2 regions of the Thioalkalivibrio sp. AKL9 genome follow, and region 1 is predicted to be linked to the other one. Evidence: predicted binding sites of a transcription regulator. Region 1 holds the regulator's gene; the other holds the start of a gene.
The links. The regulator LexA, encoded in region 1, represses DNA repair genes until DNA is damaged. The targets are predictions, from matches to a motif close to TACTGTNNATATNNACAGTA.

Region 1 (15,428 bases):
GCAGGCACACCGTCAGGTGGTGGTGCGGGACTCGGGCGCCCAGGCCTCCGGCGAGGGCGGCTGGGTGGAGGCCGACCAGCGCTGGACGGTCTCGCACATGGGGACGGCCTGCGAGATCCTGCGCTCCGGTATCGGCTTCGCCTGGATGCCGGAGGACCGGATCGCCAAGGATCTTGCCGCCGGGGGCCTGGTCGAATTGAATCTGGAGGCCGGGGCGCGTCACGCGGTGCCGTTCTACATCACGCATGCCGATCGCGACCGCGCCGGCGCGGCCAGCCAGTCCCTGATGGACGCACTGGAACAGGCCTTCCGAGGCGAGCCTTAGTAGCCAACCATCGCTTGTGGGAGCGGGCTTGCCCGCGAAGCCCCCGCCCGCGCCGGACAATGGCCACAAAGCACAACCCAACACGAAACCACAACAAGGAACCAACCATGTGCGGGATCGCAGGAGAATTCGTCTGGGGGGACCGGCGCGCGAGCAGCGAGGCCGTGGCGCGCATGCTGCCCTGCCTGGAGCGGCGCGGGCCGGATGCCGATGGCCTGTGGGCCTCCGGTCGGGTCGCCCTGGGCCACCGGCGGCTGTCGATCCTGGACCTGTCGCAGCGGGCGCACCAGCCCATGTTCGACCCGGAGACCGGGCTTGCGCTGGTGTTCAACGGCGCGATCTACAATTTCCGCGCGCTGCGCAGCGAACTGGAAGGACGCGGCCACCGCTTCTTCTCCACCGGCGACACCGAGGTCATCCTGCGCGGCTACGCCGAATGGGGCGAGGGCATCGTCGCGCGCCTGCACGGGATGTTCGCGTTCGCACTGTTCGATGGCAACGCCCAGCGCCTGCTGCTGGCACGCGACCGCATGGGCATCAAGCCGCTGTACCTGGCCCGCGTCGGTGACGGCATCCGCTTTGCCTCGAACACCCAGGCGCTGCTGGCGGCCGGCGACGTGGACACCGAGCTGGATGCAGAGGCCCTGCACATGCTGTTCTCGCTGCACGCGGTGGTACCCGCGCCGCGCACCGTGCTGCGCGGTATCCGCAAGCTGGAGCCGGGGCACTATCTGAGCATCGACTCGCGTGGCCAGGAGCGGTTGCAGCGCTACTGGACGCTGCATGCGCACCGCCCCGCCGAGCCGGTATCGGACGCGGAGTGGCAGGAACGTATCGAGCATTCCCTGCGCCAGGCCGTGCGCAAGCGGCTGGAGGTGGCCGACGTCCCGGTGGGCGTGCTGCTCTCCGGCGGGCTGGACTCCTCGCTGCTGGTCGCGCTGGCGATGGAGGAGGGCGCGCAGGACCTGCGCACCTTTACGGTCGGCTTTGAGGACCAGCCGGAGGAGAAGGGCTCCGAGTTCGAATACTCCGATCCGGTCGCCGAACGCTACGCCACCGACCACCAGGCGACGCTGATCCCCAACGATCAGGTGCTGGCCCGGTTGCCGGAGGCGGTGGGTGCCATGGCCGAGCCGATGTTTGGCCAGGATGCGGTCGCCTTCTATCTGCTGTCCGAGCAGGTCTCGCAGCACGTGAAGGTGGTGCAGTCCGGTCAGGGCGCCGACGAGGTCTTCGGCGGCTACTTCTGGTATCCGCAAATGGCCGAGGATCGCCACGGCGACTGGGTGGAGCGCTTCCGTCGCCACTACTTCGACCGCGACCACCCGGAGATGGCCGAGATGCTGCGCCATCCGCCGGCGAACGACGTGACCGGCGACTGGCTGCGCGAACAGTTCTCCGAGCTCGAGACCGACCGCGCGGATTCCTTCATCGACGCGGTGCTGGCGCTGGATGCGACCACGCTGATCGTGGACGATCCGGTCAAACGCGTGGACAACATGACCATGGCGTTCGGCCTGGAGGCGCGGGTGCCGTTCCTCGATCACGAGCTGGTCGAGACCGCCGCCGCGATGCCGCCCCACCTGAAGCTGGGCGATGGCGGCAAGGACGTCCTGCGCCGCATCGCCCGCGGCCGGCTGCCGGACGCGGTGCTGGACCGGCCCAAGGGCTACTTCCCGGTGCCGGCGCTGAAGTACGTTCGAGGCGACTTCCTCGAGTTCATGCGTGACATCCTCACCTCGCGCGCCGCCCGCGAGCGCGGCCTCTACCAGCCGGCCTACATCGACAAGCTGCTGGACGCCCCGGATGAGTACTTCACCCGTATCCAGGGCTCCAAGCTCTGGCACGCCGCCCTGCTGGAGTACTGGTTGCAGACCCACGTGGACCGGTAATCGCCGTATGGAACGGGTGCGGATCCGGCGCGTCTACGACCCGGTCGATCCCGGGGATGGGGCCCGTGTGCTGGTCGACCGCCTGTGGCCGCGCGGCATGAAGAAATCGGCGCTCGCGCTGGATGCCTGGGAAAAGTCCCTTGCCCCGTCCGCGGATCTGCGCCGCTGGTTCGGCCACGACGTGGAGCGCTGGCCCGAGTTTCGTCGCCGGTACCGGGCGGAACTGGGAGCAGCCCCCGAGGAGGCATGGGCCCGGTTGCTGGGGTATGCCCGGCGTGGCCGCCTGACCCTGCTAACGGCGACCCGGGACGTGGAGCACAGCCATGCTGCGGTCCTGCGCGATCTCCTCGAGGCCGAATGGGCCGAAGAGGCGGCGAATGGCGAGTGGGCCTCGCCGGTATGCTTCGCACCCGACGAGCCAGGATCGGATCCGGATTGACCGCGCCGCGTCTCCCTCAGGATTCCTTCAGGCGCGGCATCAGCATGGTGAGGTTGCAGGGCATGGTGCGGTCGTCGAGCTGGGCGCGGATGATGCGGTCCCAGGCGGTGCGGCAGGCGCCGGTGGAGCCGGGCAGCACGAAGAGGTAGGTCCCGTTCGCGACGCCGGAGAGGGCGCGCGACTGCAGGCTGGAGGTGCCGATCTCCTCATACGAGAGCATGCGGAACAGCTCGCCGAAGCCCTCGATGGTCTTGTCCAGCAGCACCGAGGCGGCCTCGGGGGTGCCGTCGCGGCCGGTAATGCCGGTGCCGCCGGTGGTCAGCACCGCGTCGATATCGGGATCGGCGATCCAGCGCGAGAGTTCGGCGCGGATGGCATAGATGTCGTCCTTCACGATCTTGCGCTCGGCCAGCCGGTGACCGGCGCTTTCAAGGCGTTCCACCAGGGCGTCGCCGGAACGGTCCTCCGCGAGTTCGCGGCTGTCGGAGACGGTGAGCACAGCGATGTTCAGCGGTGTCTTGACGGGCGTGGTTTCCGGCGCGGAATCGGTCATGGCAACGTCCTGTTGGTGTATCGTGGCGTCCATCTTAATGAGTTGCTGGAGTTCCGGGAATGTCGGAGCGGGTACAGAAGGTCCTGGCGGCGCGCGGGCTGGGTTCGCGGCGCGAGATCGAGGGCTGGATCGAGCGCGGCGAGGTGCAGGTGAACAACCGCACCGTGAAGCTGGGCGACCAGGTCGACGAGCACGACGTGATCCGCGTGCGCGGGCGCATCGTGCGGCGCCCGGAGCATCCGCATCGGTGGATCGTGTATCACAAGCCGGTGGGCGAGATCTGCAGCCGCTCGGACCCCGAGGGGCGGCGGCCGGTGTTTGCCAGCCTGCCGCGGTTGAAGGGGCAGCGCTGGGTGGCCGTGGGACGGCTGGACCTGAATACCTCGGGCCTGCTGCTGTTCACCACCGATGGCGAACTGGCCAACCGGCTGATGCACCCGAGCATGGCCCTGGAACGCGAGTACGCGGTGCGCGTGCTGGGCGAGGTGCCGCCGGCGACCCAGGACATGCTGCGCGAAGGCGTGGAACTGGAGGATGGCGCGGCCCGTTTCGACAGTCTGGAAGAGCAGGGTGGGGAAGGCGCCAATCACTGGTTTCATGTGGTGGTCAGCGAAGGCCGCAACCGGCTGGTGCGCCGCCTGTGGGATGCGGTCGGGGTCACGGTCAGCCGCCTGATCCGGGTGCGCTACGGGCCGGTGGTCCTCGGGCACGGGCTGAAGACCGGTGCGGTGCGGGATCTGGAGACCCGCGAGGTGGCCGGGTTGTACGAGGCGTCGGACCTGCCCGTGCCCGACTCCGTGCGCACGCGCGGTCGCGGCGGCCCGCGACGCGATCCGCGCGGCAAACCGCGGGATCAACGCCCCGGCAAGGCGGCGCCGGCGGGCAAGGCCCGCACCAGCCGGGCGGCGCGCGAGGACGGCTGGAGTTCGTCGCCGCCGAAGAAGCCGGGCAAGTCTTCGTCCCCCGCGGGTCGCGGCGGCTCCCGGGGCGCGAAGCCTGCGGGAGGTCGACCCGGCGGCCGCTCGGGCGGCGGTGGTAAACCGGGCGGTAGCCGTCAGCGGTAGCTCCTGTGCGGATCCCCGAGCTTCTGGATGCCCTGCGCGCGGAGTACGGCGACCTGCAGTGGTGGCCGGCGGAGACGGCGTTCGAGGTGATGGTTGGCGCGGTGCTGACGCAGAACACCAGCTGGACCAACGTCGAGAAGGCGCTGGCCAACTTGCGCGGTATCGACGCGCTGTCGCCGGAGGGCTTGATGGCCCTGAGCCGGGAAGAGTTGGCCGAACACATTCGTCCCAGTGGCTATTTCAACGTGAAGGCGGATCGCCTGCGCCACCTGCTGGCCTTCCTGGAGGCGTCCGGCGGGATTGAGGGTCTGGCGGCGCTGGACACCGACGCGCTGCGCGCGGCGCTGCTGGGGGTCAAGGGTGTCGGACCGGAGACCGCCGACGATATCGTGCTGTACGCCTTCGGGCGCCCGGTGTTCGTGGTGGATGCCTATACCCGCCGGTTGTTCGAACGTCTGGACCTGCCGCAGGCACGGGCTCCGTACGATGCGCTGCGCGAGCACGTCGAGGTGGCTCTGGGGCCGGATGTGGCGGCGCTGAACGACCTGCATGCGCTGATCGTGGAACATGGCAAGGAGCGCTGCCGGCCGCGGCCGCGCTGTGATGCCTGTCCGGTGCGGCGGCACTGCACCCACGCCGAGGCCTGAAACCCACCGCCCGGCCGCTTGACGCCCGCGGCGGGGCGCCGGAACCTGAGAGGCATGTCCGACTGACCAGGGAGGTCCCATGCGTTACCTGTACACCCTGTTGATTATCGTGTTCGTCGCGGTGGTTGCGATCTTTGCGATCCAGAACCTGCGTCTCGTAACGCTCAACTTCCTCACCCTGTACGTAACCCTGCCACTGGCGCTGCTGATTGTCGGAATCTACCTGCTGGGCCTGGTCTCCGGGGGTGCCCTGGTCGCGTTGCTGAAGCGCTGGATACGCGGCGCCAGTCGTTGAGCCGCGTGGTGTCCTTCGGGGCGGCATCCCTCGATGGCTGACATGATCCGCCGCCATCCGCTGGCGGTGATCGTGGTGGCGCAGCTATTCGGGACGTCGCTGTGGTTTTCGGTCAACGGGGTCGGGCTGTCGCTGCAGCAGGCACTGGGGTGGTCGCCCGCCGAGATCGGCTGGCTCACGATGGCCACCCAGCTCGGTTTCATCACCGGGACCCTGGCGGTCGCCGCCACGGGGCTGGCGGACCGCTTTCGCGCCAGTCGTGTGTTCGCCATTTCGGCGCTTTTCGGGGCCGGACTCAACGCCATCTTCATCCTGCTCGCCGGCGTCTGGGAGCTGGCCCTGCTGACGCGCTTTCTGGTCGGGCTGGCACTGGCCGGGGTCTATCCGCTGGGCATGAAGCTGGTGATCGGCTGGACCCCGCAGTACAAGGGCTGGGCGCTGTCCTGGCTGCTCGGAATGCTGACCCTGGGGACCGCGCTCCCGCATCTGCTGCGTGGCGCCACGCTCGATTTCCCGTGGGCGGTGCCCGTGCTTCTGGCCTCGGGCCTGGCCCTGCTGGCCGCGCTGATGATCCTGCGTCTGGGCGATGGCCCGCATCTGCCGCCACCGGGGCGCACGCCGGGGCTCGGGAAGGGCTTCCATGCCCTGGCACGGCGGGATTTTCGCGCCGTGGCCGGGGGCTACTTCGGGCACTGCTGGGAACTGTATGCGTTCTGGACGCTGGTGCCTCTGCTGGTCGCCCGTGAGCTCGCACGGATGGAGGCCGATGCGGCCCTGATTCCGTGGCTGGCCTTTGGCGTGATCGCGCTGGGTCTGGCGGGCTGTGTCTGGGGTGGGCGCCTGAGTCGGGGCCTGGGAAGCCTGCGTGTGGCGCGGGTGGCACTGGCAACCTCGGGCCTGGCCTGTCTGCTGTACCCGCTGCTTGCGGGGCAGTCGCCCTGGTTGCTGTTCGGCCTCCTGGCGCTGTGGGGGCTCACGGTGATCGCGGACTCGCCCCAGTTCTCCGCGCTGGCCGCGGACAGCGCGCCGGAGGATGCCGTGGGTTCCGCGTTGAGCGTGATGAATGCGATCGGCTTTGCGCTGACCCTGCCGGGCATCTGGCTGACCGGCTGGTTATGGGCGGATGGCGGGGTTTGGGTCCTGTGGCTGTTGCTGCCCGGCCCGTTGCTGGGGCTTTGGGCGCTGGCGCGCCTGTCGGCGCCGCATCGCGCCCGGGAAGCCGTGGATTGACACGAGTGCCGGGCTGCGGCGGCCGCGCAGCCATGCGGGGCGCTCAGTTGCTGTGGGGTGCCGGGTCGGGTGCCGTCAGCAGGGTCTGTGCGCGCTGGAGCAGCTCGGCGGCGGCATCGGGCTGTTCGCGCAGGGCGCGGCTCCAGTGCGGGAACAGGTTCTGTTCCTCGCGGCCTTCGTGCTTGGCCAGCGCGCCGGAGATCAGGGCGAAGAACGGGGCCACGGCCCAGGCCTCGTCCGCGCCTTCGCTGAATTCGTGTTCCAGCATCGCGGTCTGTTCCAGGATCTCGTCGTGCTCGCGCAGCATGATCGAGGTGGGATCCTGGCCGTTCGGGCTGCGGGGCAGGTCCAGCAGGGGGACGATCAGGTCGTTTTCCACCTTCACGTGGCGCCGCAGGCCGTCGACATAGGCGTGGAAATCCGGCGCTGCGCCTTCGAGGTCGCCGGCGTTGACCTTGTGCAGGGCGCTGGCGAACAGGCGGTCGATGCGCAGGTGATCGCGTTCCAGCAGGTCGACCAGGTCCACCGGGGCGACGTCCTCGCGGCGTTGTACCGCGAGCTTCCACAAGGGCGGGCCGTCTTCGAGCACCCGCCAGTGGATGGCCTGACGCAGCTGCAGGCTGACCGCGTCCATCAGCATCTTCGGTTCCTGATCCAGCCAGACCTCGAAGACCTGACCGCTGCGCAGTTCGCGCAGGGTGTAGTACGCGCGGGTGTGGGCATGCTCGGCCAGGCCGCGGAGGTCGAGTACGAAATCAGCCACGGTCTGCGCTCGCGATACCCCGGCGTGCGGCCATGGCGGCACCGATGGCGCGGCGGTCTTCCGGGCCTAGCAGGTGCTCGGCAAAGGGGAGTACGGCGCGCTCTTCCAGATCGAGGTGGATGCGGTATTGGCGTATCCAGGCGTCGGCCCCGTCGAGGTCCGCCGGCTGGCCCGCGGCGATGCGTTGCAGGGCCGGCTCCAGTCGATCCCAGCCGGCCTCGATCTCGTCATGTTCGGCGGTCAGGCGGTCCAGCCATTCGCACAGTTGTGGATGACTCTCGGGGTGGCCACAGTGCTGGCGCAGCACGGGGAACAGGTCCTGGTCCTCGTCCGCGTGGTGGTTGGGCGCTGCCTCGTGAAAGTAGTTCAGGACCCGTTGCGCGGCGCCTCGGGCCTCTTCGTCGGCGCCTTTGTCGGCCAAATGGGCGGGCAGGCGCTCGAGGATGTCCAGAGAGTTGAGGATTCGGCGATGGCACGCCCGCAGCAACTCGATGGGCTGCTGGAATCCGGGAACACTTTCGTGGAGTTGCGCGTGCATGGGGTATCGGACCTTCGCAGAGTGGTCAACAAGCAGGCGACTTTCGCCGAAGCGCTCGCGCCCCGTCTTGATCTCGATCAATGTAAATTGAATATAGCTTAAAGTATGCTGTGCGAAACCTGGCCTGGAGCTTTTGATGCACCCTCGGAACCGGATGTTCATCCTCGCGGCCCTCGCCTATGCCCTGCTGGGCGGGCTGCTCGGCATCCTCTGGCTGGCCCATCCCGGCCTGATCCCCGGCAATGTGCCGCGCATCCATGGCCACCTGATGCTGCTGGGGTTCGTGACCATGATGATCTATGGCGTGGGTCTGCATGTGTTGCCGCGCTTTTCCGGACGTTCGCTGTTCTCCGAGCGCCTGGGCCATGTGCAGTTCCTGCTGGCGAATCTCGGGCTCCTGGTGATGATCGCGGGCTGGCTGGTCTTTCATAACCCGACCGTCGCGGTCGGCGGGGCGATGGCCTGGGGGGCGATGATCCTGTTCGCACTGAACATTGCACTCACCGTGCGTCACTACGGTCCGAAGGGGGCGTAATGAGTCATACGGAATACAACGGCTGCGAGTTGCCGGACGACCTGTTCTATGACCTGGATTATGTCTGGGTCCGTCCGGAGGACGACGGCACCTTTACCCTCGGGATTACCGATCCCGCCCAGACCATGGCGGGGCGGGTGCAGTACTTCCGCTTTCGCAAGCCGGGTTCGCACCGCGCCGCGGGCAAGCCGGTGGCGCGGCTGGAGTCCGGCAAGTGGGCGGGGGGCATCCCTACGCCGTTCGACGGCACCATTGAGCGCATCAATCCGGCCGTGGAGGCCGATCCGGGGCTGGTGAACGTGGCCCCCTATACCGCTGCCTGGGTCGTGGTGATGCGCCCGGACGATCCGGAAGCGGCGCTGGAGCGGCTACATACCGGGGCCGAGGCGATTGCCGGTCTGAAACAATGGGTCGATCGCTACGACATCCACTGCATGCGCTGCGCGGACTAAGGGCGGGATCATGAAAGTGGAACTGCTGGTGTCCGAGTGGTGCGCCTCCTGCCACGATGCCGAGCGCATCTGGCGCGAGGTTGCGGAAAACAAACAGATCGACTTCGCGGTGGTCGACATGGGCCAGCCCGAAGGGCGCGAACTGGCGACCCGGCTGCGCATCCGGTCGATCCCGGCCGTGGTGGTGGATGGCGAGCTCAAGCACATCGGGCTGCTGGATCGCACCGCCGCGACCGCACTGGTGGCGGAGGCCCCGGAACGCACACAGAAGGCCGCGCGCCATGTCGGGCTGGGGTTGTCGGCCTCCAGCCGGGCCTCGGTGCTGGGCGCGATGATCTGGCTGCTGATCGCGGGTGCCGCGTTGCCACTGGGCGGGTTCTTCCTCGAGGGTGCGGCGCGTCCGGCCGCGCTGCATGGCTTTACCCTGGGTTTTCTTCTGTTGCTGATCATGGGGCTTGGCGAGCACATGCTGCCGCGCTTTACCGGCCACCCGATCGCCAGTGGCTGGCTGTGGGCCTGGACGCCGCAGGTCCTGGTGCATCTGGCCGTGCTGGGCATGGGGCTCGGCTGGATCCTGGGCGTTGCGATGTTGACGGCGGTGGGTGCGGTGGCGGCGCTGGTCGGGCTGGTCCTGTTCACCCTTCGGGTGGTCCCGCTGCTGGTACGTCCGTCGTTGTGACCCGGGCGCGCGCTAAACTTGCGGTTCACGCAGCCAACGGAGTCCTCCTGTGAGTCTTTTCGAGAAGCGTATTCGCGAGCTGGAACAAAGCCTGCCGCATCTGGAACCAGGGGAGGTGGCGCGCTGGCTCGAGGAAGAGAAACCGTTTCTGCTGGTGGATGTGCGCCAGCCCGAGGAGGCGGCCGCGGGGACGATCGAGGGCGCGATCAACATCCCGCGGCCCAAGCTAGAGGCCGGTATCGAGTCTCATATGGCGGATGCGGACCAGCCCGTCGTGGTGTTCTGTGGCGGTCGCGGCCGGTCCCAGCTCGTGGCCGACAGCCTGCGCACGATGGGTATCAATGCGCATGTGCTGCGCGGGGGCTACGCGGCGTGGCGGGAGACCTGGCCTCGGTGAGGGCGCAAGGCAAAGGCTAGGGAGACGCTGATTAATTCGCACGTCCGCGTTGGTGCCCCGTTTTTTCCGAGACAAGGCGCGGTGCGCAGCGCCGTAGTCACTCTACGGTCAAACGCCGCAACGCAGGATCGGGGAAAATGGGGCGCCAACCCCTTGAGGGCTCGGCCGCCCGTTGTTGACGAAAATGGGCCCGCTGACCGCGTTGCGGCTTGCTTATGTAGCTCGGCTACACTTCGCTCACCGCGCCTTGTCAGCGAGAAAAATCGATCGAGCGCGGACGTGCGAATTAATCAGCGTCTCCCTATGTGCGGCTCCCGCTTACGAGCACTGTGATGGGCGCTATGGCTTTTTTGCCGGGTCTTGGCTAGTCTCCCGAGTAAGTTTCCCGGTTTCCGGAAATTCCCTGAATATTATTTGCCTGGCGCGTCTCCCCGGAGGCGCGTTCTGCATTCTGGAGTAAGAAAGTGAACAAGCCGAAGATCATTGTCTCCACCACGGACATGGAGCGCCTGGACAAGCTGCTGGAGTCCCTTCCGGATGGCAGTTTCCCCGGCAAGGCCGATCTCGAGTCCGAACTGGATCGCGCGGATGTCGTGGATTCGCACGAGGTTCCGGGTTCGGTGGTGACGATGAACTCGAAGGTCCGGTTCCGGGTGATCGAGTCCGGCGACGAGTTCTCGATGACACTGGTGTACCCGCGTGATGTGGACGAGAGTGGCGGCACGCTGTCGATCCTGGCGCCGGTGGGCAGTGCGCTGCTGGGCCTGTCCGAGGGCGACGAGATCGAGTGGCCGCGCCCGGGCGGGGGGCAGATGCACGTGCGCATCGAGGAGGTCGAGTACCAGCCGGAGCGCGCGGGCGAATACCACCGCTGAGGCGGCGTCCCCCCTCAGCCCCAGTAACCCTGGCGATACCACTGGCCGCTGCGCAGGCAGCGGTACAGCCAGAGCCGGCGGCCCTGACGGTCGCGGCTGCAAGCGTAGTCGCGGCGCGCGTCCTGGCCGTGATCCCACCAGCCATCTTCCAGTCGTCCCAGCCATTGGGGCTGGTCGGGGGGCGCGGCGGGCTCGGGGCCCTGTAGCCAGAGGGCAGTTCCGCAGGCCCGTTGGCCCGGGGTTGGAGCGGTGGGGGCCGGAGTGGTGGCGAGATCGTGTCGCGGCCGCTGGGCATCCTCCGGTCTCGGTGTGCGGCGGTTGATCAGGCGGGCGACGGCCTGCTCGCCCAGCCGGGCGCGCAGGCGAGCCAGCACGGCGGGTAGCTGATCGGCCGGTGGTCTGCTCGCCGGGTCTGCGGCGAGCAGACTGTCGCCCCGGGCCGGTGGGTCCAGCAAGCGGGGTGCCTGCAGGCGCAGGCCGATCACCGCCGCCGGCAGGGTCTCGCGATCCAGTCGGGTCTGCCACAGGGGCAGCCACTCGTCGGTGCGAATGCCCGGCTGCCCGCGCTCCAGTGAGATGCGGGTACACGCCTCGCGGTGGGCCAGTTCCAGTGTCATCCCCTGCAGGCTGCGGTTCAGGCCGCGCAACTGCGCCTCGGCCTGGCGCAGCAGCCGCTTGAGCGGGAAGGCCAGGGTCGCCGTGGCGTGGATCTCGTGCTCCAGGCGCAGGGACAGATCCAGCACCGGGGGTGGCGCAAAGCGGGGCAGGGTCTCCGCGCGCCGCGCCAGCAGTCGGTCCAGCAGGTCCAGCAACTCCGGTCCGTGGCGTCGGGCCAGTTCGGGGCGCGACAGGCGCAGCAGATCGCCCAATTGGCGCAGGCCCACGGCGCGCAGGCCCTCGCGGGTCGCGGCGGCCAGCGGCAGGGCCTCCAGCGGAACCAGGGACAGGATGCGGCGCAGGGCCTCGGGGTCTTCCGCGATCGCGGGGTTGCGCAGGCGGGCCAGCAGGCGCGCGGCGGCGGGGCTGCGGGCCAGGCCAATACGGGGATGGAAGCCCAGTTCGGTCAGCGTGTCCCGCGCCTGGTGGCGCAGGGCCTCGAGGCCGCCGAACAGGCGGCGGCTGCGCCCGACCTCCACCAGGATGCGCTGTGCCTCCGGCTCCGGGTGCACGTGATCGGAGAACCGCAGCAGTACGCCGGCCAGCATCTCCAGTTGGGCCTGCAGGGTGTCCGGGGCATGCTCGACCAGTTCCGGGGTATCCAGCACCGCCAGGGCATCCCCCAGCGCCATGCCGGGGCGGGCACCCGCCTGGCGGGCGGCGCGGTTGGCGGCGTGCACTCGGGGGGCAGGGTCGGATTCCACCACCAGCAGGGGGCGCTGAAGCCGCCCGGGGTCCGGCTCCGTCCGGGCCAGCGCATCCAGCGCAAGGTGCGGCAGGTCGATTGCCATCCAGTGTTCCTGCCGCGGCCGGGCGGCGCGGGTGGCGGTGTGCGTCTCCGGTGGCCGGGGTGCGGTGGCGGGCAGGGCTGCGGCCGGAAGCAGGCTCAGTTGTTGTCGGACCGGCTCCGGGTGTGTGGCCGCACGCGAGGGACGGGCAGGCTGGCCCATCTCAGGCCTCCGGTGGTTCGGGAACCTGCAGGGGGTGGCCGGAGCGGGCCCAGTGGCCGGCCCCCTTCAGGCAGTGCAGTTCCAGGCCGGAGGCCGCGGGCTGCCAGCGCAGGCGCTGGTGGGCCGGCGAAGGCTGTGCCGCGGCGTTTGGTGGCCGGTACAGGATCGTGCAGGCCCGGCTCTCGCTGGCAGCCAGACGCAACCGGCGTAGCAGGGCCGTCTCCACGGGGCCGCGCAGCCAGGCGAGCAGGACGCCAAAGGCGGGATCGCGCAGGCACTGTTCGCCGGCCCACAGGGTGTCGCGGTCGTGCTCGGTGTGGATCAGCAGGACCCGCTCCGGCGGGATTCCGAGGGTCTGCCAGCCCGGCAGCCAGGGCGTGGCCGGGGGCGCGATCACCGCGATCCAGTAGCCGTCGCGGCCGCAGGCGGCCAGCATGGGGACCAGCAGCCGGGTCTCGCCACAGCCGAACGGGGCCCCCAGCAGTTCGATCAGCTGGCCGCGCGGCCAGCCGCCGCCCAGGGCCCGGTCCAGTTCCGTATGGCCACTGGGCCAGACCGGGGCATCCGTGGCCGGGGCAGCACTGCGCCCGCGCCAGAGCGCCGGGTGGTCGAGCAGGGTATCCAGCGCGCCCATGGCTTAGGTCTGGGGTTCGAGATCGCGCAGTACGCCCACGCCGATCCCCTCGATGGCCAGTTCCTGGCGCTCGAGGTCGATCTCGATGGGGGCGAAGTCGGGGTTCTCCGGGAGCAGGCGCACCTTCGGGCCGTCCTGCGCGAAGCGCTTGACGGTGACCTCGTCCTCGATGCGGGCGACCACGATCTGGCCGGGCCGGGCCTCCGGGGTCTGGCGCACGGCCAGCAGGTCGCCGTCGAGGATGCCGGCGTCGCGCATGCTCTCGCCGTGTACGCGCAGGAGATAGTCCGGGCGGCCGCGGAACAGGGCGTCGTCGACCCGATAGTGGCGCTCGATATGCTCGGTGGCAAGGATCGGCGAGCCGGCGGCGACGCGCCCGACCAGAGGGAGTTCGGCCGGTGCGCCACGGGCGGCGCCCGGCAGGCGTATGCCGCGGGAGGTGCCGCCCAGCAGTTCGATCGTGCCTTTCTTCTCCAGGGCCTTCAGATGGCACTCGGCCGCGTAGGGCGAGCGGAAGCCGAAGGCCCGGGCGATCTCGCTGCGGGTCGGTGCCGTGCCCTGGGTGGCGATGGTCTCGGCGATGTAGTCGAAGATGGCTTGCTGGCGTGCAGTGAGCGACACGGGGCACCCTCCGGTTGCTGTCTATATATACAGTACAGGGGTCGCTGGCGCGAGGACAAGAGCGGCGCATCCATCCGGAGTGCGTGTTTGCTCCTGACGGCCGGTTTGTTCCACCACGAAGCGCACGAAGAAGGTCAAGGGCGGTTGCGCCACAGAGGATTACGGAGAAAACCCAGGGAGGTGTTGCGGCCCGGGCGTAGGATGCTGTTGAGCGAAGCGAAACGCATCGATCCGGGAACCTCGCCACCCTTGGGATGGCTACACGATGCGCTTCGCTTCGCTCATCACATCCTGCCGGCCCTTGCCTTTCTTCGTGCCTTCGTGGTCAATCCGCCCTGGGTCTTGATGTGGTATTCAGGTGGGGGTGTAGTCCAGTGGCAGGGCGGTGCGGTCGACCACGCGGCGCAGCACGAAGCTGGAATGGACGCTGTCCACGCCCTCCAGTCGGGTGATGCGGCGCAGCAGGAATTCCTGGTAGGCATCCATGTCGGGGACGACCACCTGCAGCATGTAGTCCGCCGACTGGCCGGTGATCAGGTAGCAGTGCTGGACCTCGGCGTAGCTCGCCACGGTCTCCTCGAAGTGGGCGAAGCGCTCCGGGGTGTGGCGGTCCATGCCGATATGGATCAGGGCGGTCAGCTCCAGCCCCAGGCTGCGCCGATCCAGCAGGGCTACGCGGCTCAACAGGACGCCGGCCTGTTCCAGCGCACGTACCCGACGCAGACAGGGGGAGGGGCTGAGCCCCACGCGATCGGCCAGGGCCTGATTGGACAGGCTCGCATCCTCCTGCAGGATCTCGAGGATGCGGCGGTCATAGCGGTCGAGTCGGTGTGGTTCGGATTTCATGGTTGAATATTGCTCTACAGTGGCTTTATTGCGCAAGGATAGTGCGCAACTATTGCGTTCTTAGGGAAAAACGCAAGGTTATGCCGGGGACAATGCGTTAGGATAATGCACAGATAGAAATCCGGAGCGTGGCACCCGACCACACGGCGAGGCCGCGCCCCTTACAGGAGATGAACACGATGGCCTTCGATCACACCAAGTACGCCCCGTTCCCGCCGATCGACAAGTCCGATCGGCGCTGGCCGGCGCAGCGCACCACGGCCGCCCCTCGTTTCTGCGCGGTGGACCTGCGCGACGGCAACCAGGCGCTGGTGCACCCGATGAGCGTGGAGCAGAAGATGCGCTTCTTCGAGGTGCTGGTGGAAATCGGTCTGACCGAGATCGAGATCGGCTTCCCGTCCGCCTCGCAGATCGACTACGACTTTACCCGCCGCCTGATCGATGAAGACCGGATCCCCGAGGGCGTGTACATCCAGGTGCTGACCCAGGCGCGCGAGGACCTGATCCAGAAGACCTTCGCGGCGCTGGAGGGCGCCCCGCGCGCGGTGGTGCACGTGTACAACTCCACCAACCCGGCGCAGCGCGAGCAGGTCTTCCGCATGGATCGCGACGGCGTGCGCGGCATTGCCGAAAACGGTGCGCGCTGGGTGCGTGACCATGCGGCGAAGTACCCGCAGACCGACTGGATCTTCCAGTACTCGCCGGAGAGCTTCTCCACCACCGAACTGGACTTCGCGGTCGAGGTGGTCGATGCGGTGAATGCGATCTGGCGCCCGGACCAGGGCCAGAAGGTCGTGATCAACCTGCCGGCCACGGTCGAGTCCGCCACGCCGAACGTCTTTGCCGACCAGGTCGAGTGGTTCTGCGACCACGTGCAGTACCGCGAGCATTTCTGCGTGTCGCTGCATACGCACAACGACCGGGGCACCGGCGTGGCCGCGGCCGAGCTGGGGCTGCTGGCCGGGGCCGACCGCCTGGAAGGCACGCTGTTCGGCAATGGCGAGCGCACCGGCAACATGGATCTGGTCACCGTCGG
Region 2 (15,428 bases), on a different contig from region 1:
GCCCGCCGGACATAGTCGCCATCGATATCGATCCCGGTCAGGCGCAACCGCTTACGCCTCACGTCCCCAGCATTCGCCAGCAACGCCCCGCCCGTGCCGATGCCAACGTCCAGCACCCGGGCCCCCTCGGGCATCCGATCCAGTGCGGCTGCGTACCAGCGCGCCGTCAGCCGGAGAATCAGAAAATCATAGATTGCGCTTCGCATGGAACGTTTCGCCAGGTACAGGGGAGGGTTGTCGCGGCGGGGCCGTGCAAGCGCGCCGACCGCGATGCGCCACCCTACCGCATGACGGGGCACGATGATCGGACCACCCGGAAGCGCCAAATCGACAGGTCCGGAAGCCACTCATGGATCCGGGTCCGGAAAGAGATCCAGTTGATCCCGCGCACGCCCCTGCCCCGCCCGGCCCTGGATACGCGCCGAGAGTCGACGCCGGCTGCCATGACGCCGATGGATGCCAGCATTCTGCTGGCGGAAAGCACCGTTTCCCCGCACCGCCTTGAAGCGTTCACGTGCCCTCCTCGCAGCCTCTTTATGATCCACCAAGGGCGCCGGATAATCGTGTCCGATGCTGCAACTGGATTGGCGCTGCAGGCTTTCCGGCATCTTCCATGGCTGATGAATCCAGTCGCCCGGCACCCTTGCCAGTTCAGGCACCCACTGACGAATAAATTGGCCTTCCGGCTCCTGCTCCAGTGACTGCTTCACGGGGTTGTAGATTCGCAGGGCGTTGATGCCTGTCGTGCCTGACTGCATCTGCATCTGGCTGTAGTGGATGCCCGGCTCGTAGTCCGTGAACATGCGAGCCAGATGCAGCGCCGGTCGCCGCCAGTGGAGCCAGAGGCGATACGAGGCGAACGCGACGACCATCGCGCGCATGCACGCATCGACCAGCGAGTATCCTGTGAGGCCATCCTTCCAGGGACAAATTCGGTGCTCGTCAAAGGCGTCTTCGCGCAGGCCATCACACGCACGGTGCAGGTTGTGGAATTCGATGTCCGGGGCATCTTCCAGCTTCTGCAGGAAGTGGCAGTGCCAGTGCAGCCGTTCTTCGAACTGGCACAGCGACTTTTACCACGCGGCCTGCCGGCGATCCTGGCCGCTTGGTGCCCGTAACTGAATCTGGCGGTCACGCAAGGCCTGCAGCACGCGGCGTAACGAAACCGTGCCATAGGCCAGATGCGGACTCAGGCGGGAACTTGCCGTCCAGGCACGGCCGGGGCTGCTGATACCGCCGGCCTAACGCTGCCCGCGTTCCGGCAGCAAATCGCGCATAACCCCGCGTCCTGCCTCCGAGCCCGGTTCCTGCAGTTCGATCACGGCATCTGCCACCACACCCTTCGGGCAGCGCGGCAGGCGCTCCACGCCACCCGCCACGGCGGGTCCGGCGGCCAGGGCCCCGGGCGGCACAAACGCGGACTCGCGCATCAATTCCTCCCACTGGGACACCCAGCCATCGCGGTTACGCAGACCTCGGACTAGCCCATGCTGGCGATACTCCCGCCATGGGATGCCGCGATAGCGAAGCAGGTGCGCGACCGCGCCATCACGGTCATCGGTCCAGCGATTTCCGGTTTCCTGGTGGCTGTACACCGAGACCACAGGGATCTCTTCGCGCAGTTGTTCGAGCACATCCACCGCATCGCCCTCGCGCACGACGAGAGGTCGACCCCGTTCGGACACGGCCTGGTCCAGTTCCAGTAGGCTTGCGCGGACGAAATCCCAGTGACGCCGGCTGGTGTCCGAGAGCTCCCAGTAACCCGGTTCCACGATGTACAGCGGCAGTATCGGCCCCGCTTGTGCGGCGTGCTGGAGCGGGGCGTGATCATCGACGCGCAGATCGCGCTTGAACCATACGAGGTGGACGGGCTCGGGTATTCGGTACGGACTCCGGAACATGGGGCCTGAACCGGCCTGCATCGAAGGCGCCGGCCCAATCTTTCCCAGTGCAGACTCCCCAGCATGCCGCCAGGTTCGCTCGAGCCCCAGCCCAATGGCTGCACGAAACCCGACATTGAACTTGCTCGTCCGACACAGGACGAACGCTTTGTCTTGCCCCGAGGAACCATCCGACAGGAGCCACGCCCGATGAGCGGACGTTCGTTACTGGTGACCGGCGCCACCGGCGGCGTGGCGGGAGCGCTGTTGCAGGCACTCGATCCCGTATGGGACCGGATCGCCCTGATCTCGCGAGACGCCGACGGACTGGAAACCCTGTGTGCCCACCTGCCAGAGAGCCTCCAGGCATACACAATCGTCGCGGATGTCAGCACCGCGGAAGGCGCGGATCGGGCTATGGCCCAGGCCTCCGAACATCTCGGAGAGTCCCCCACGCAACTCGCCCACTGCGCGGGCAGCGCGCTTCTGGCGCCCTTGCACCGCACGACGGAGGCGCAGTACCGCGCCTGCATTGCCGCCAACCAGGACAGCGCCTTCTACACCCTTCGAGCCTGGGTGAAGGCCCGGCTACAAGCCAACGAACCCTCCGGCAGTGCCGTCCTGTTCAGCTCCGTCGTCGCTCAGATCGGGGTCTCCAATCACGAGGCAATCGCCATGGCCAAAGGCGCCATCGCCAGCCTGGTCCCCGCCGCTGCCGCGACCTACGCCGGTCACGGCATCCGCATCAACGGCATCGCCCCGGGTCTGACCCGGACGGGAGCTACCGAACGCCTGTTTGCGTCACCGCGTGCCGAGCAACAGATCACGGCGCAGTATCCGCTGCAACGCTACGGGCAGGCGGAGGATCTCGCACGGGCCGCCGCATGGCTCTTGTCCGACGAAGCCGAATGGGTAACCGGACAGATCCTGTCAGTGGATGGCGGTTTCTCCCGTGTGCGACCTCTGGTGCAAACGGGCGGCTAACGGGGTTTGGCACGCATAGCGATCATTGGCGCCGGTATCTCCGGGCTCACTGCCGCCCGGCGCCTGCATGATGCCGGACATGACTGCCTTGTGCTGGAGAAGAGCCGGGGCCTTGGCGGGCGCATGGCGACCCGGCGCGCTAATCACCTGACTTTCGATCACGGTGCCCAGTTTTTCACGGCCCGCGGCGCACGCTTTGCGCGACAGGTCCAGGCTTGGCAGCAGCAAGGTGTCGTAGCGACCTGGGGAGACGGCCGGCTGGTGGGCTGCCCTGGCATGACAGCCCCGGCCGACGCCCTGGCCACCCCTCTAAACGTGCGGCTCAATTCCCGCGTCGAGACGCTTCTACGGTCAGTCGATGGCTGGCATCTACGAGTTGAGAGGCCGTCGGAGAACGCCGACTTGGACGGACCATTCGACGCAGTATTGCTTGCGCTTCCAGCACCCCAGGCCGCCGAACTGGCGGTTACCGCCGGAATGGGCTTTCCGGAGCTCGACGGGGTTCGCTACGCACCCTGCATTGCGCTGTTGGCAGCTTTCGAAGGCCAGATCACAATGGACCGACCATCGCAGGAACTCTCCGGGCAACCGCTCGCCTGGGTAGCCCGCAACAACACCAAACCCGGCCGCAACGCAAAACCGGAGACGCTCGTGGCCCACGCAGGCCCAGACTGGTCCCGTGAGCACATCCAGAAAGACCCCGATCAGCTAGCGCAACCGCTGCTGACGGCCCTCCGGCCCCTGCTCGGCTCAGCCCGCCTCCTCCAGCATCAGGTCCATAGATGGCTATACGCACGGGTCGAACAGGCCGCCGACCAGTCCTGTCTCTGGGACGCGGAGCAACGGCTCGGCGCCTGCGGCGACTGGGCCCTGGGGCCGCGGGTAGAAGCTGCATTCGACAGCGGCGAAGCACTGGCCGACACGGTCCTTCAAGCCCTTCCGGCGCCGGACCGGCACGCCCAGTGACCAGCCCCTTCAAGTCCACCGGCCAGGCGCCGGATGGTCACACCGCCTTCTTCCCCACGACGCGGGCAGCCGCCCTGGAACGGCTCTCGGACTTCGGCCCCCTCGCGAGTCGTCACTACGCGGCTCAGCGAAACCGCGACCCCGGTCCAGGTGAACGCGACAACGTATCCCTGCTCTCGCCCTACATCCGCCATCGGGCCATTACCGAACACGAGGTGATCGCAAAGGTGCTCGCCCACCATTCACCCAAGGCGGCCGAGAAATTTGTCCAGGAGGTCTTCTGGCGCACCTACTGGAAGGGGTGGCTGCAGATGCGCCCCCAGGTCTGGCGGTCATTCCTAGACGAGCGCGACATCGAACAGGCGCGCCTCGCCAGGGACAACGGGTTGCGCGAGGCGGTCGCTGCCGCCGAGGCTGGACGCAGCGGGCTGGAGGGGTTCGATCACTGGGCCCGCGAACTGGTCGAAACCGGCTATCTGCACAATCACGCCCGCATGTGGTTCGCCTCCATCTGGATTTTCACGTTGAGGCTTCCATGGACCCTTGGGGCGGACTTCTTCATGCGTCACCTGCTTGATGCCGACCCAGCCTCGAACACCCTAGGCTGGCGTTGGATCGCCGGCATCCAAACGCCGGGCAAGACCTACCAGGCCAGTGCCGACAACATCGCGCGCTTTACCGATAACCGATTCCGCCCCACCGGCCTGGCGCCCCAGGCACCCGCGATCCGCGACGAGGCCCCACCTCCGCCCGGAGCGCTGCCCGCACCGCGAACTCTACCGCGGGACCGGCGCGTGCTGCTCCTGCTTCACGGAGACGACTTCAATGGCCATGAATTGCTGCCGAAAGGAACCAACGTGGCCGCGGTCGCCGTCACTCCGCGTGGTCACCCCGACATGCCCTGGCCGTTTGGTCCCAAGGCCGCCACCTGGGTCGACGCACTGGCCAAGGACGCGGTGCAGCACGCGGGCGAGGCCCTGCAAAAGCCCGCATCCGTGCTCCCGCGGCTACACGCTGATGCCCTCCGCGTGCAGTGCGTCGCCGCCAGCGTGACCACCATTGCCACACCCGAGGCGCCCGTCGGGCCCTTGGCCAACGCCCTCGATACTCTTGCGCACAAGTTGGCGGAAGACGGAATCGAGATCATCCCCCTGCGCCGGACGTGGGACGATCTCGCTTGGCCCCATGCAACCCACGGGTTCTTCCGCTTCAAGCGCAAGATCCCCGCACTGCTCGCCCGCAACGGCTTGTAGCGCCAGGCAGTCCGATCAGGTCGGGCGCGGATGATTCAGCAGGTAGCGCTCTTGATCGATGCTTTCGATCGCGCCGGGGCGGGCCAATCGCACCTCTCGAATGGCGTCTTCCGACGCCAATCCGCGTTCGATGAGGGTCAGGGCGGCAATGGTCCCGGCTCGGCCCTGCCCCCCTCCGCAGTGGAAAACCACGCGCTCCCCGGCCTGTAACCACTGGTGGACCCGTGGTCCGATGTCCTTCCAGCCCTCTTCCCAGGGTCGGTCGGGGGCCGCCATGTCACCGATCGGCAAATGCAGCCAGCGCATGCCCGCAGCCTGCACGGCCTTCCCCAGATCGCGTACGCCAAGGCTTTCCAGCTCACCCTCCTGGTTCAGGGTCACGACCGCAGTTGCGCCCCAGCCAGACAGGGCCACCAGATCCGCCTGTACATCCCGCGCCTCACAGACCTCGCGATCCCGACGCTTGCCAGGGCAACGGGTCATACCGATCGCGCCACCCTCCAGCAGGTGGATCGTGCCGATTTCAAGCGTGTCTGCCGAATGGGTGGTCGTCAGTGTCACGGTGCTTTCCTGCAGAAATATGGTGGTAATGAATCAAAGGTAGGGACCAATCAGGTGCGTGATCCACCCCGCCAGGCGGCGCCGCAGCGGCCGGTTCTCCCAGTCCTCGATGGTCAGGCGCTCCGCATCGGCCTTGTCCACCTCGATCAGTTCGCGGATCTCGCGGGCGAAGCCTTCGTCCCAGATGTTCAGGTTGGCCTCGTCGTTCAGCCGAAACGACCGGTTGTGCAGATTCGCGGAGCCGATACTGGCCCAGCGGTCGTCGATCGCCATCAGCTTGGAGTGGTACATGCGTGGATGATACTCGTACAGTTCCACCCCGGATTCGAGCATCGGCCGCCAGCGATTAACCGATGCATGACGGAAGAAACCGAAGTTCATGCTGTCGCCCGGGACCAGCACGCGAATACGGACGCCCCGGTCGGCCGCCTCCTCCAGTACCTCCAGGAACCGCGGATCGGGATAGAAATAGGCCGTACCGATCGTGATGTGCTCTTCCGCCGCGGCGATGGCATGCAGAAACATCAGGCGCACCCGGTGACGCCCCTCGCGCGGGGCACTGTTAACCATCTGGGCGTCGCGATCCCCCATTTCGGACAGCTCGGGGAAATACGCCTCGCCGGTGGGCATCCGCCCCGTGGCGTCCAGCCAGGTCTCCAGGAACACCGCCTGCAGATTGCCGACCACCGGGCCCTGGATGCGGAAGTGATTGTCGCGATAGCCATCGCGGTCGTCACCGTCAACCCAGGGATCGGCCACATTGGCTCCCCCGATGAAGCCGGTATGACCGTCCACCACCAATAGCTTGCGGTGCGTGCGGTGATTGAAGCGCGACAACTGGTACCAGGACGGCTCGCGCCAGCGCACCAGCTCCACCCCGGCCTCTTCCATGCGCTCGAACATCTCCGGGTCAGCATCGCGCGAACCAAGGAAATCCAGCATGGCATGCACCCGAACCCCGCGTTCCGCCGCACGCGCCAGGGCCTCGGAGAAGATCGCCGCCTGCTCGCCCCAGTACTCGTACACCCCGAAGGTGACCGAATGCTCGGCGTTTTCGATCGCCTCGATCTTGGCCGCGTAGATGGCCTCGCCGTCCTGTAACAGGTCAATGCGGTTGCCGCTCATGATCGGCTGCTGCAGGAGCAGGCCCATGTCCCGCCGGAACTGCTCCGACGAAGTCCCGTACTCCAGCGCCAGCGGCTCTTTCAGCCGGTCCGGTTTCGGCAACGCATTGAACAGCACCACATTCCCCAGCGCAAAGATCAGGGCAATCAGCACCACCGGGAGCAGGACGTAGCGCATGGGGTCTCCAGGCACGCAGCGAATACATGAGGATTTTGGCTCAGTGTACACAGCCGGTTACAAAAACCGGCGAAGGTTCGTCAGGTGGCCTGTTATCCCGGCACCGCGTTGAAGCGTAATGGGTTGGCGATCCCCCCGGTCATTGTGGGACGGATTCCATATACTGTATATATCGACAGTATATGGAATCCGCAGCCCATCCCCCCACCCGCAAGCATGCCGGCGCCCCCCCGGCCTATGCCGAACTGACGACGCTCAGCAACTTCTCGTTCCTGCGCGGGGCTTCGCACCCGGAGGAACTGGTCGAGCAGGCGCAGGCACTGGGCTATCGCGCGCTGGCGCTGACCGATATCGCCTCGCTGGCGGGTGTAGTACGAGCACACTCGGCAGCAAAGGAATGTGGGTTACACCTGATCCTGGGGGCGACCTTCCGGCTGGCCGATGGCCCCACCCTGACGCTTCTGGTGCGCAATCCCACGGGGTATTCCGCCCTGTGTCGATTGATCACTCGGGCCCGCGGCGCGGCGGACAAGGGACACTACCACCTGACGCGCGCCGACCTGGATACCCTGCCCGCCGAGAGCCGCACCGGCTGGCACAGCCTGCTGCGGGTCGAGGCCGACAGCCCAGGGGCATCGCTCGCCGAAGCGGCCCACTGGCTGTCCGGATGGGCCGCCCCAGGTCAGGGCCACCTGGCCGTGAGCCAGTTGCGTACCCCCGAAGATGCCACCCTGACGGCCCGCGCCCGGGCGCTGGGAACCGCCACTGGACTCCCGCTCGTCGCCTGCGGCGACGTGCACATGCACCGGCGCGGCCGGCGCGCCCTGCAGGACGTGCTTACTGCCCTGCGCCTGCGTTCGACGGTCGCGGAGGTGGCGCATGAACGCTTCCCCAATGGGGAACGCTGCCTGCGCCCACGGGCCGAGCTGGCCGCGCTGTATCCCACCGCCTGGCTTGAGGCCAGTGTAGCCATCGCGCGGGACTGCGACTTCTCGCTGGACGCGGTCACCTACCGCTACCCCACCGACCCGTTGCCGACGACCTTGACCCCGTCCGCCTACCTGCGCGAGGAGACCCTCAAGGGCGCGCTCAAACGCTGGCCCGACGGCATCCCGCCGAACGTGCAGGAACAGATCGAACGCGAACTGGGCATCATCCGCGAGCTGGGCTACGAGCCGTACTTCCTGACCGTCTACGACATCGTGCGCTTTGCCCGCAGCCGCGGGATCCTGTGCCAGGGGCGCGGCTCGGCCGCCAACTCGGCGGTTTGTTACGCACTCGGCATCACCGCGGTCGATCCCTCGCGCTCCAGCATGCTGTTCGAGCGCTTCATCTCCGCCGAGCGCGGCGAGCCGCCGGACATCGACGTCGACTTCGAGCACGAACGCCGCGAGGAGGTGATCCAGTACATCTACCGGCGCTACGGCCGCGAGCGCGCCGCGCTGGCCTGCACGGTGATCCGCTACCGCCGCCGCAGCGCCCTGCGCGACGTCGGCCGGGCGCTGGGCATCTCGCGTGCACGGCTGGATGCGCTGACCGCCAACCTCGCCTGGTGGGACGACGGCATCCCCGCCGAGCGCCTGCGCGAGGTCGGGCTGGACCCGGACGGCGCCCTGGCCCGCCAGTGGCAGACCCTGACCGCCGAGCTGCTCGGCTTCCCGCGCCACCTGTCGCAGCACACCGGCGGCTTCGTGATCGCCGAGGGCCGGCTGGACGAGCTGGTCCCCATCGAGAACGCGGCGATGCCGGAGCGCTCGGTAATCCAGTGGGACAAGGACGACCTCGACGCGGTGGGCCTGCTGAAGATCGACGTGCTGGCGCTGGGGATGCTCTCCTGCGTGCGCCGCGCGCTGGAACTGATGGCGCGTCACCGCGGCCGCAACTGGGGCCTGGCCGACATCCCCGCCGAGGATCCGGCGGTCTACCGCATGCTGCAGAAGGCCGACACCCTGGGCGTATTCCAGATCGAGTCGCGCGCGCAGATGAGCATGCTGCCGCGCCTGAAGCCCACGAACTTCTACGACCTGGTGATCGAGATCGCCATCGTGCGGCCCGGCCCGATCCAGGGCGAAATGGTGCACCCCTATCTCAAGCGCCGCGCCCACCCGGAGCGGGTGCGCTATCCGAACGAAGAGGTCAGGCGCGTGCTCGGACGCACGCTGGGCGTGCCGATCTTCCAGGAGCAGGTGATCGAGCTGGCGATGGTCGCGGCCGGTTTCTCCGCCGGCGAGGCGGACGGGCTGCGCCGCGCGATCGGCGCCTGGCGCCGCACCGGCCAGCTCGCGCGCTACCGCGAGCGCCTGATGGACGGCATGCGCGAACGCGGCTATCCGGAGAGATTCGCCGAGCAGCTGTACAAGCAGATCCTCGGTTTTGGCGAATACGGCTTCCCCGAGTCGCACTCGGCGAGCTTTGCGCTGATCACCTATGTCTCGTCCTGGCTCAAGTGCCACGAACCGGCGATCTTCGCCTGCGCCCTGCTGAACAGTCAGCCGATGGGCTTCTACGCCCCGGCGCAGATCGTCGCCGACGCCCGCCGCCACGGCGTGGAAGTCCGCCCGGTGGACGTGCGCCACAGCGACTGGGAGTGCACGGTGGAACCGCTGGCCGGGGGCGACGCGCTGGCCCTGCGCCTGGGCCTGAACCGCGTCGGCGGGCTGGCGCGCGACGTCGCCGAGCGCGTGGTCACCGCCCGCGTTGAGCGGGCCTTCGCGGACGTGCCGGATCTGGTGGCCCGCGCCAGGCTCACCCGCGCCCAGGCCAATCGCCTGGCCCGCGCCGACGCGCTCAAGGGCCTGGCCGGCAACCGCCACCAGGCGCGCTGGGCGACCGAGGCGGTGGAGGAGCCCCTGCCGCTGTTCGCCGAGGGGCCGGGCGAGACCGTGCGCGAGGCCGACGTGACCCCGTTATTACCCCGCCCGGATGCCGTGGACGACCTGGTGCAGGACTACGCCACCCAGGGCCTGAGCCTGGGCCCGCACCCGCTGGCGCTGATGCGCCCGTCCCTGGAACAGCACCGCCTGGCCACCGCCGCCCGGCTACTTGAACAGCCCGGCCACAGTGGCGCCCGCTACGCCGGCCTCGTGATCACCCGCCAGCGCCCCGGCTCGGCCAACGGTACGGTATTCCTGACCCTGGAGGACGAGACCGGTACGCTCAACCTGATCGTCTGGCCGGATCGGGTGGAGCGCTTTCGCGCCGAGGTCCTGCACGGCCGCCTGCTGGAGGCCCACGGCGAGTGGCAGTACAGCGAGGGCGTCGGCCACCTGATCGTGCAGCGCCTGATCGATCGCAGCACCTGGCTCGGCGAACTCGCCACCCACTCCCGCGACTTCGGCTGAACCGCAAAGCGGCCAGTTCAGGTACGTCCGGCGAGGTGGCCGATGCGCTGGCTGACCTTCTCCCAGGCTCCTTCCAGAGCGGCCAGCGGATCGCGGCGCCGCAGGGCGCGACGAGAATGGATCCACTGCCCCGTGGGACCAGCCGGCTCGGCGTCGTGTGCAGACTCGATAATCCGCGAGACCACGGCAAACTGGTTGTACTCCTCCAGCACCCGGCGCCGGGCCTCGAGGATGTGTGGCAGGCGTTGTTCGTATTCGTTGTCGCGGATGGCGCGGCGAATGCGTTCCGCCGTCCCCTCCACGTCTTCGATATCAATCGCGATGAAGCTCTCCGGCGGAAAATAGTCCGTCGCATTGGGCGCACCGTAGTAAAACGGGAGCGTCGCGCCGAGAAAGGCGTCCGCCAGCTTCTCGGTCCAGTGGTGCGCACCCACGTAATTCTCCACCGCCAGATGGTACCGGTACGCGTCCAGGCACTCGGCCTTGTCATCCAGCGGCTGCACCCCCTTGCCAAAGATCTCCAGTTCCGGCAACTCGGACTTCAGCGCCCAAGTGAAGTCATAGCGCCGCCGGTGCAAGGTGTGGCGCTGGCGTTTCGCCGAACACATGGTGGCGATCTCGCGGGTCTTCTCCAGCGGCGGCTTCGCGTGCATATCGTTGTACGCCCGCTCGCCCTGACTGCCGAAACCGTAGTACCAGAGCATCCCCTGCTGGGAATGGATGCGCCGCCGGTGCTTGAGGGCCCATTCCGGGTGCGAGGTCAGCACGCGCCCGAACTGCCGGGTAAAACGCCGGCCGTAGGACTTGATGGACGGCGGCTCCATGGTTACCAGGAGCGTGCGCTCGGCCCCACAGGTCAGCTGTTCGCTGTAGTGCCGGTTGCGCCCGGTGTTGGAAGGAAATTCGTCGTAAACCACCAGCCAGTCGTAGTCCGTTACCGCGGGGTCGAAAACGAACTCGCAGCGCCCCCAGCGCGCCTCGCCGTCCGGCAACTGGTGGCGCCAGATACCCTCGCGCATGGTCGAGAGAAACTTGACCCGAATCGGACGCGAGGTGGGCTCGGTCACGGCCGATCTCCGCCGCGTTCCAGGAACTCGGCATAGGCCCCGGAGAGCCCCTCTTCAAGTTCGATTCGGGCCTTCCATCCCAGCGCCGCGAGTCGCGAGACATCCAGCAGCTTGCGCGGCGTCCCGTCCGGGCGCGAGGTGTCAAAACGCAGTTCGCCGGCAAAGCCGACCACCCGCGCCACCAGCCGCGCCAGGTCGGCGATCGCAAGATCCTCGCCGGTGCCGACGTTGATATGGCTCAACATCGGTTGCGTGTGTTCTGCGTAGGTCACGTGATCGAGGTTCATCACGTGTACACAGGCCGCCGCCATGTCATCCACGTGGAGGAACTCCCGGCGCGGGGTGCCACTCCCCCAAACGGTCACATGCCCGGCTCCGGCCCGCTTCGCCTCGTGAAAGCGCCGAATCAGCCCGGGAATCACGTGGCTGTTCTCCGGGTGATAGTTGTCACCCGGGCCGTAGAGGTTGGTCGGCATCACCGAGCGGTAATCCGTTCCGTACTGCCGGTTGTAGCTCTCGCACAGCTTGATGCCGGCGATCTTGGCAATCGCGTAGGGCTCGTTGGTCGGCTCCAGCGGCCCGGTCAGCAGGGCCTCCTCGGGGATCGGCTGCGGCGCCTCGCGCGGATAGATGCAGCTGGACCCGAGAAAGAGCAGCCGCCGCACGCCCGCGATGTGCGCGCCATGGATCACGTTCGTCTGGATCGCGAGGTTGTCGCGGATGAACTCGGCCGGATAGGTGTTGTTGGCATGGATGCCCCCGACCTTCGCCGCCGCGAGGTAGACCCGATCTGGACGCTCCACGCGCATGAAGGCCTCGACCGCCGCCTGATCGGTCAGGTCCAGCTCCGCATGGCTGCGGGTCAGCAGTTCCACCCCCGGCCAGTCCTCTAGCTGGCGACAGATCGCGCTGCCCACCATCCCGCGGTGTCCGGCGACGAAGACGCGTTGCGATTTACTCATGGCGGCTCAGGGTCCGGTAGCCGTGGTCGCGCACCAGCTCGTCCCGCTCGGCGCTCCTGAGGTCCTCGCGCACCATCTCGGCCACCAGTTCGTCAAAGCGAATGCGCGGTTCCCAGCCCAGCTCGCGCTTGGCCTTGCTGGCATCCCCCAACAGGGTCTCGACCTCGGTGGGACGAAAATAGCGCGGGTCCACCGACACGATGCAGCGGCCCTTTTCGTCGAATCCCTGTTCGTCCACGCCCTCGCCGCGCCATTCGATACGCATGCCCAGCTCGCGCGCCGCGGCATCCACGAAGTCGCGCACGCTGTGCTGTTCGCCGGTGGCGATCACGTAGTCGTCCGGGGTTTCCTGCTGCAGCATCAGCCACTGCATCTCGACGTAGTCACGGGCATGCCCCCAGTCCCGTTTGGCATCCAGGTTGCCCAGATAGAGCCGTTCCTGCAGCCCCAGCTTGATGCGGGCCAGGGCGCGCGTAATCTTGCGGGTGACGAAGGTTTCGCCGCGCACCGGCGATTCGTGGTTGAACAGGATGCCGTTGCAGGCATACATCCCGTAGGCCTCGCGGTAATTCACCACGATCCAGTAGGCATACAGCTTGGCCACCGCATACGGGCTGCGCGGATAGAACGGGGTGGTCTCGTCCTGCGGGGTGGCCTGAACCTTCCCGTAGAGCTCCGAGGTGCTGGCTTGATAGAAGCGCGTGGTCTGCTCCATACCGAGGATGCGGATCGCCTCCAGCACGCGGAGCGTGCCCAGGGCATCGGAGTTGGCGGTGTACTCCGGCTCCTCAAACGAGACCGCGACATGCGACTGCGCGGCGAGATTGTAGATCTCGTCCGGCTGCACCTGCTGAATGATGCGGATCAGGCAGGTCGAATCGGTCAGATCCCCGTGATGCAGGATGAACCGGCGATCACTCTCGTGCGGATCCTGATACAGGTGGTCGATACGATCGGTATTAAACAGAGAGGAGCGGCGCTTGATGCCGTGCACCTCGTAGCCCTTGTCCAGCAAAAACTCGGCCAGGTAGGCCCCGTCCTGCCCGGTAATCCCGGTGATCAATGCCACTTTGGCCATGCCAACTCCTGCTCGCAGGCCACGCCCCGTCCGCGCGCCACCCAAAAGGGCGGATCATAGCATTCCCGGAACCACCCGATGCCCGGTCACGCGCGGCCGTACACGTCCTCCAGACGGACAATGTCATCCTCGCCGAGGTAGCTGCCGGATTGCACCTCGATCAGTTCCAGCGGGAGCGCGCCGGGGTTCTCCAGGCAGTGAACCTGGCCAATCGGGATGAAGGTCGATTCGTTCTCGGTGACCAGGTAGTTCTGCTCGCCATTGGTCACCCGCGCGGTGCCGCTGACTACTACCCAATGTTCGGCCCGATGATGATGCATCTGCAGGGAAAGACGCGCACCGGGGTTCACGGTGATGCGCTTGACCTGATAGCGCGCCCCGGTATCGATGGATTCGTAGCACCCCCAGGGACGATAAACCGCTGTGTGATTGACGTGCTCGCTGCGGTTGTCGGCTTTCAGGCGCTCCACGATGAGTTTGACGTCCTGGACGCGGTCGCGGTCGGCAACCAGTACGGCGTCACGGGTGGCGACCACGGCCAGGTTGCGCAGGCCAATGCCGGCGACCAGCAGGCCGTCGGCATCCACCACGCAGCCCTCGCTATCTTCCAGCAGGCAGTCCCCGCGCAGGGTGTTGCCCTGCTCATCCATGCCACGCACGCCCGCCAGAGCGGACCACGAGCCGATGTCGCTCCAACCGGCGGCCAGCGGTGTGACGGCGGCGTGCTCGGTGCGCTCCATCACGGCGTAGTCCACCGAGATGTTCGGGGCCGCGGCGAAGGCCTCCGGGTCCACCCGCAGGAAGTCGAGGTCCTCGCGGGCGCCCTCCAGCGCGGCGCGACAAGCCTCGACGATGCCCGGTTCGAAACGCTGCAACTCCTGCATGTACAGCGAGGCGCGGAACACGAACATGCCGCTGTTCCAGAGGTAATCGCCACTGTCGACGTACTCGCGCGCGGTGGCGGCATCCGGCTTCTCGACGAAACGCGCCACTCGCGCCCCCGCCTCCCCCAGGGACTCACCCTGCTGGATGTAGCCATAACCGGTCTCCGCAGCGGTAGGCACGATCCCGAAGGTCACCAGGTGGCCCGCCTCCGCCAGCGTCATGGCTCGCGCCACGGCGGCCTGGAAGGCCTCGGGATCACCAATGTGGTGGTCCGCCGCCAAGATCAGCAACAACGGGTCGCGCCCTTCCGCCTGCGCCTGCAATGCCGCCAGGGCGATCGCCGGGGCGGTATTGCGCCCCTCCGGCTCCAGCACGATACGGGCATGCTCCACACCTGCCGCCCGCAACTGCTCGGCCGCCAGGAAGCGATGCTCGACGTTGGCCAGCACCAGGGGCGCCGACGCGCCCAGACCGTCGAGCCGCTCGGCCGTCTGCTGCAGCAACGTCTGCTCCCCGGTCAGGGGCAGGAACTGCTTGGGGTAGTGACTGCGCGATACCGGCCACAGCCGAGTCCCCGATCCGCCGGCCAGGATCACCGGCTGCAGTTCCGTCCGGCTTTGCGTATGTTCCATCGGCCTTACCCCCGTATCAGGCGTGAAATCTCGTCCACGCGGCGTTCCAGCAGGGCCGGATCGGCGCGGGTCTCCACATTCAACCGCAACAGCGGCTCGGTATTGGAACTGCGCAGGTTGAAGCGCCAGTCCGCGAATTCCAGGCTGACGCCGTCCGTATGATCCAGCCCCACGGCTTCCGACGCGTAGGCCTGCATCACCCGATCGGTGGCGGCGGCGGCGTCCTCGACCTCGAAATTCAGCTCGCCGCTGCAGGGGAAGCGCGCCATGCGCTCGGCCACCATCTCGCCCAATGCCTGGCCGCGTCGGCCCATGAGCTCGGCCACCCGCAACCAGGGCAACATCCCGGTATCGCAGTAGTAGAAGTCCCGGAAGTAGTGGTGAGCACTCATCTCGCCCCCGTAGATTCCATCCTCGTGGCGCAGCCGCTCCTTCATGAAGGCGTGTCCGGTCTTGGACTGGATGGGTTCGCCCCCCGCGGCACACACCATCTCAATGGTGTTCCAGGTCAGGCGCG

Region 2: D573_RS0103255 (error-prone DNA polymerase) is a predicted target of LexA. The motif match lies at 7,108-7,127, and genes of this name have one in related genera.

Annotation. Positions count from the first base shown of each region.
Region 1 is NZ_KB905110.1:96,854-112,281, forward strand. It holds gene D573_RS0109050 (LysR family transcriptional regulator) at 1-325, shown strand, start outside; gene D573_RS0109055 (N-acetylglutaminylglutamine amidotransferase) at 433-2,217, shown strand; gene D573_RS0109060 (DUF488 domain-containing protein) at 2,225-2,656, shown strand; gene moaB (molybdenum cofactor biosynthesis protein B) at 2,673-3,209, opposite strand; gene rluB (23S rRNA pseudouridine(2605) synthase RluB) at 3,269-4,273, shown strand; gene D573_RS0109075 (endonuclease III domain-containing protein) at 4,279-4,920, shown strand; gene D573_RS0109080 (lipopolysaccharide assembly protein LapA domain-containing protein) at 5,000-5,215, shown strand; gene D573_RS0109085 (nitrate/nitrite transporter) at 5,258-6,445, shown strand; gene D573_RS0109090 (hemerythrin domain-containing protein) at 6,489-7,208, opposite strand; gene D573_RS0109095 (hemerythrin domain-containing protein) at 7,201-7,827, opposite strand; gene D573_RS0109100 (hypothetical protein) at 7,883-8,281, shown strand; gene D573_RS0109105 (glycine cleavage system protein H) at 8,281-8,733, shown strand; gene D573_RS0109110 (thioredoxin family protein) at 8,744-9,412, shown strand; gene D573_RS0109115 (rhodanese-like domain-containing protein) at 9,462-9,809, shown strand; gene rnk (nucleoside diphosphate kinase regulator) at 10,274-10,684, shown strand; gene D573_RS0109125 (DNA polymerase Y family protein) at 10,699-12,132, opposite strand; gene imuA (translesion DNA synthesis-associated protein ImuA) at 12,293-12,925, opposite strand; gene lexA (transcriptional repressor LexA) at 12,929-13,546, opposite strand; gene D573_RS0109140 (Lrp/AsnC family transcriptional regulator) at 13,901-14,392, opposite strand; gene D573_RS0109145 (2-isopropylmalate synthase) at 14,572-15,428, shown strand, end outside.
Region 2 is NZ_KB905104.1:227,659-243,086, forward strand. It holds gene D573_RS0103210 (bifunctional 2-polyprenyl-6-hydroxyphenol methylase/3-demethylubiquinol 3-O-methyltransferase UbiG) at 1-206, opposite strand, end outside; partial or broken gene D573_RS14935 (FAD-binding domain-containing protein) at 348-1,880, opposite strand; gene D573_RS0103230 (SDR family NAD(P)-dependent oxidoreductase) at 2,091-2,864, shown strand; gene D573_RS0103235 (NAD(P)/FAD-dependent oxidoreductase) at 2,871-3,830, shown strand; gene D573_RS0103240 (FAD-binding domain-containing protein) at 3,827-5,083, shown strand; gene D573_RS0103245 (cyclin-dependent kinase inhibitor 3 family protein) at 5,099-5,644, opposite strand; gene D573_RS0103250 (phosphatidylserine/phosphatidylglycerophosphate/cardiolipin synthase family protein) at 5,678-6,946, opposite strand; gene D573_RS0103255 (error-prone DNA polymerase) at 7,129-10,287, shown strand; gene D573_RS0103260 (glycosyltransferase family 10 domain-containing protein) at 10,305-11,354, opposite strand; gene D573_RS0103265 (GDP-L-fucose synthase) at 11,351-12,316, opposite strand; gene gmd (GDP-mannose 4,6-dehydratase) at 12,309-13,394, opposite strand; gene D573_RS0103275 (mannose-1-phosphate guanylyltransferase/mannose-6-phosphate isomerase) at 13,481-14,911, opposite strand; gene D573_RS0103280 (phosphomannomutase/phosphoglucomutase) at 14,917-15,428, opposite strand, start outside.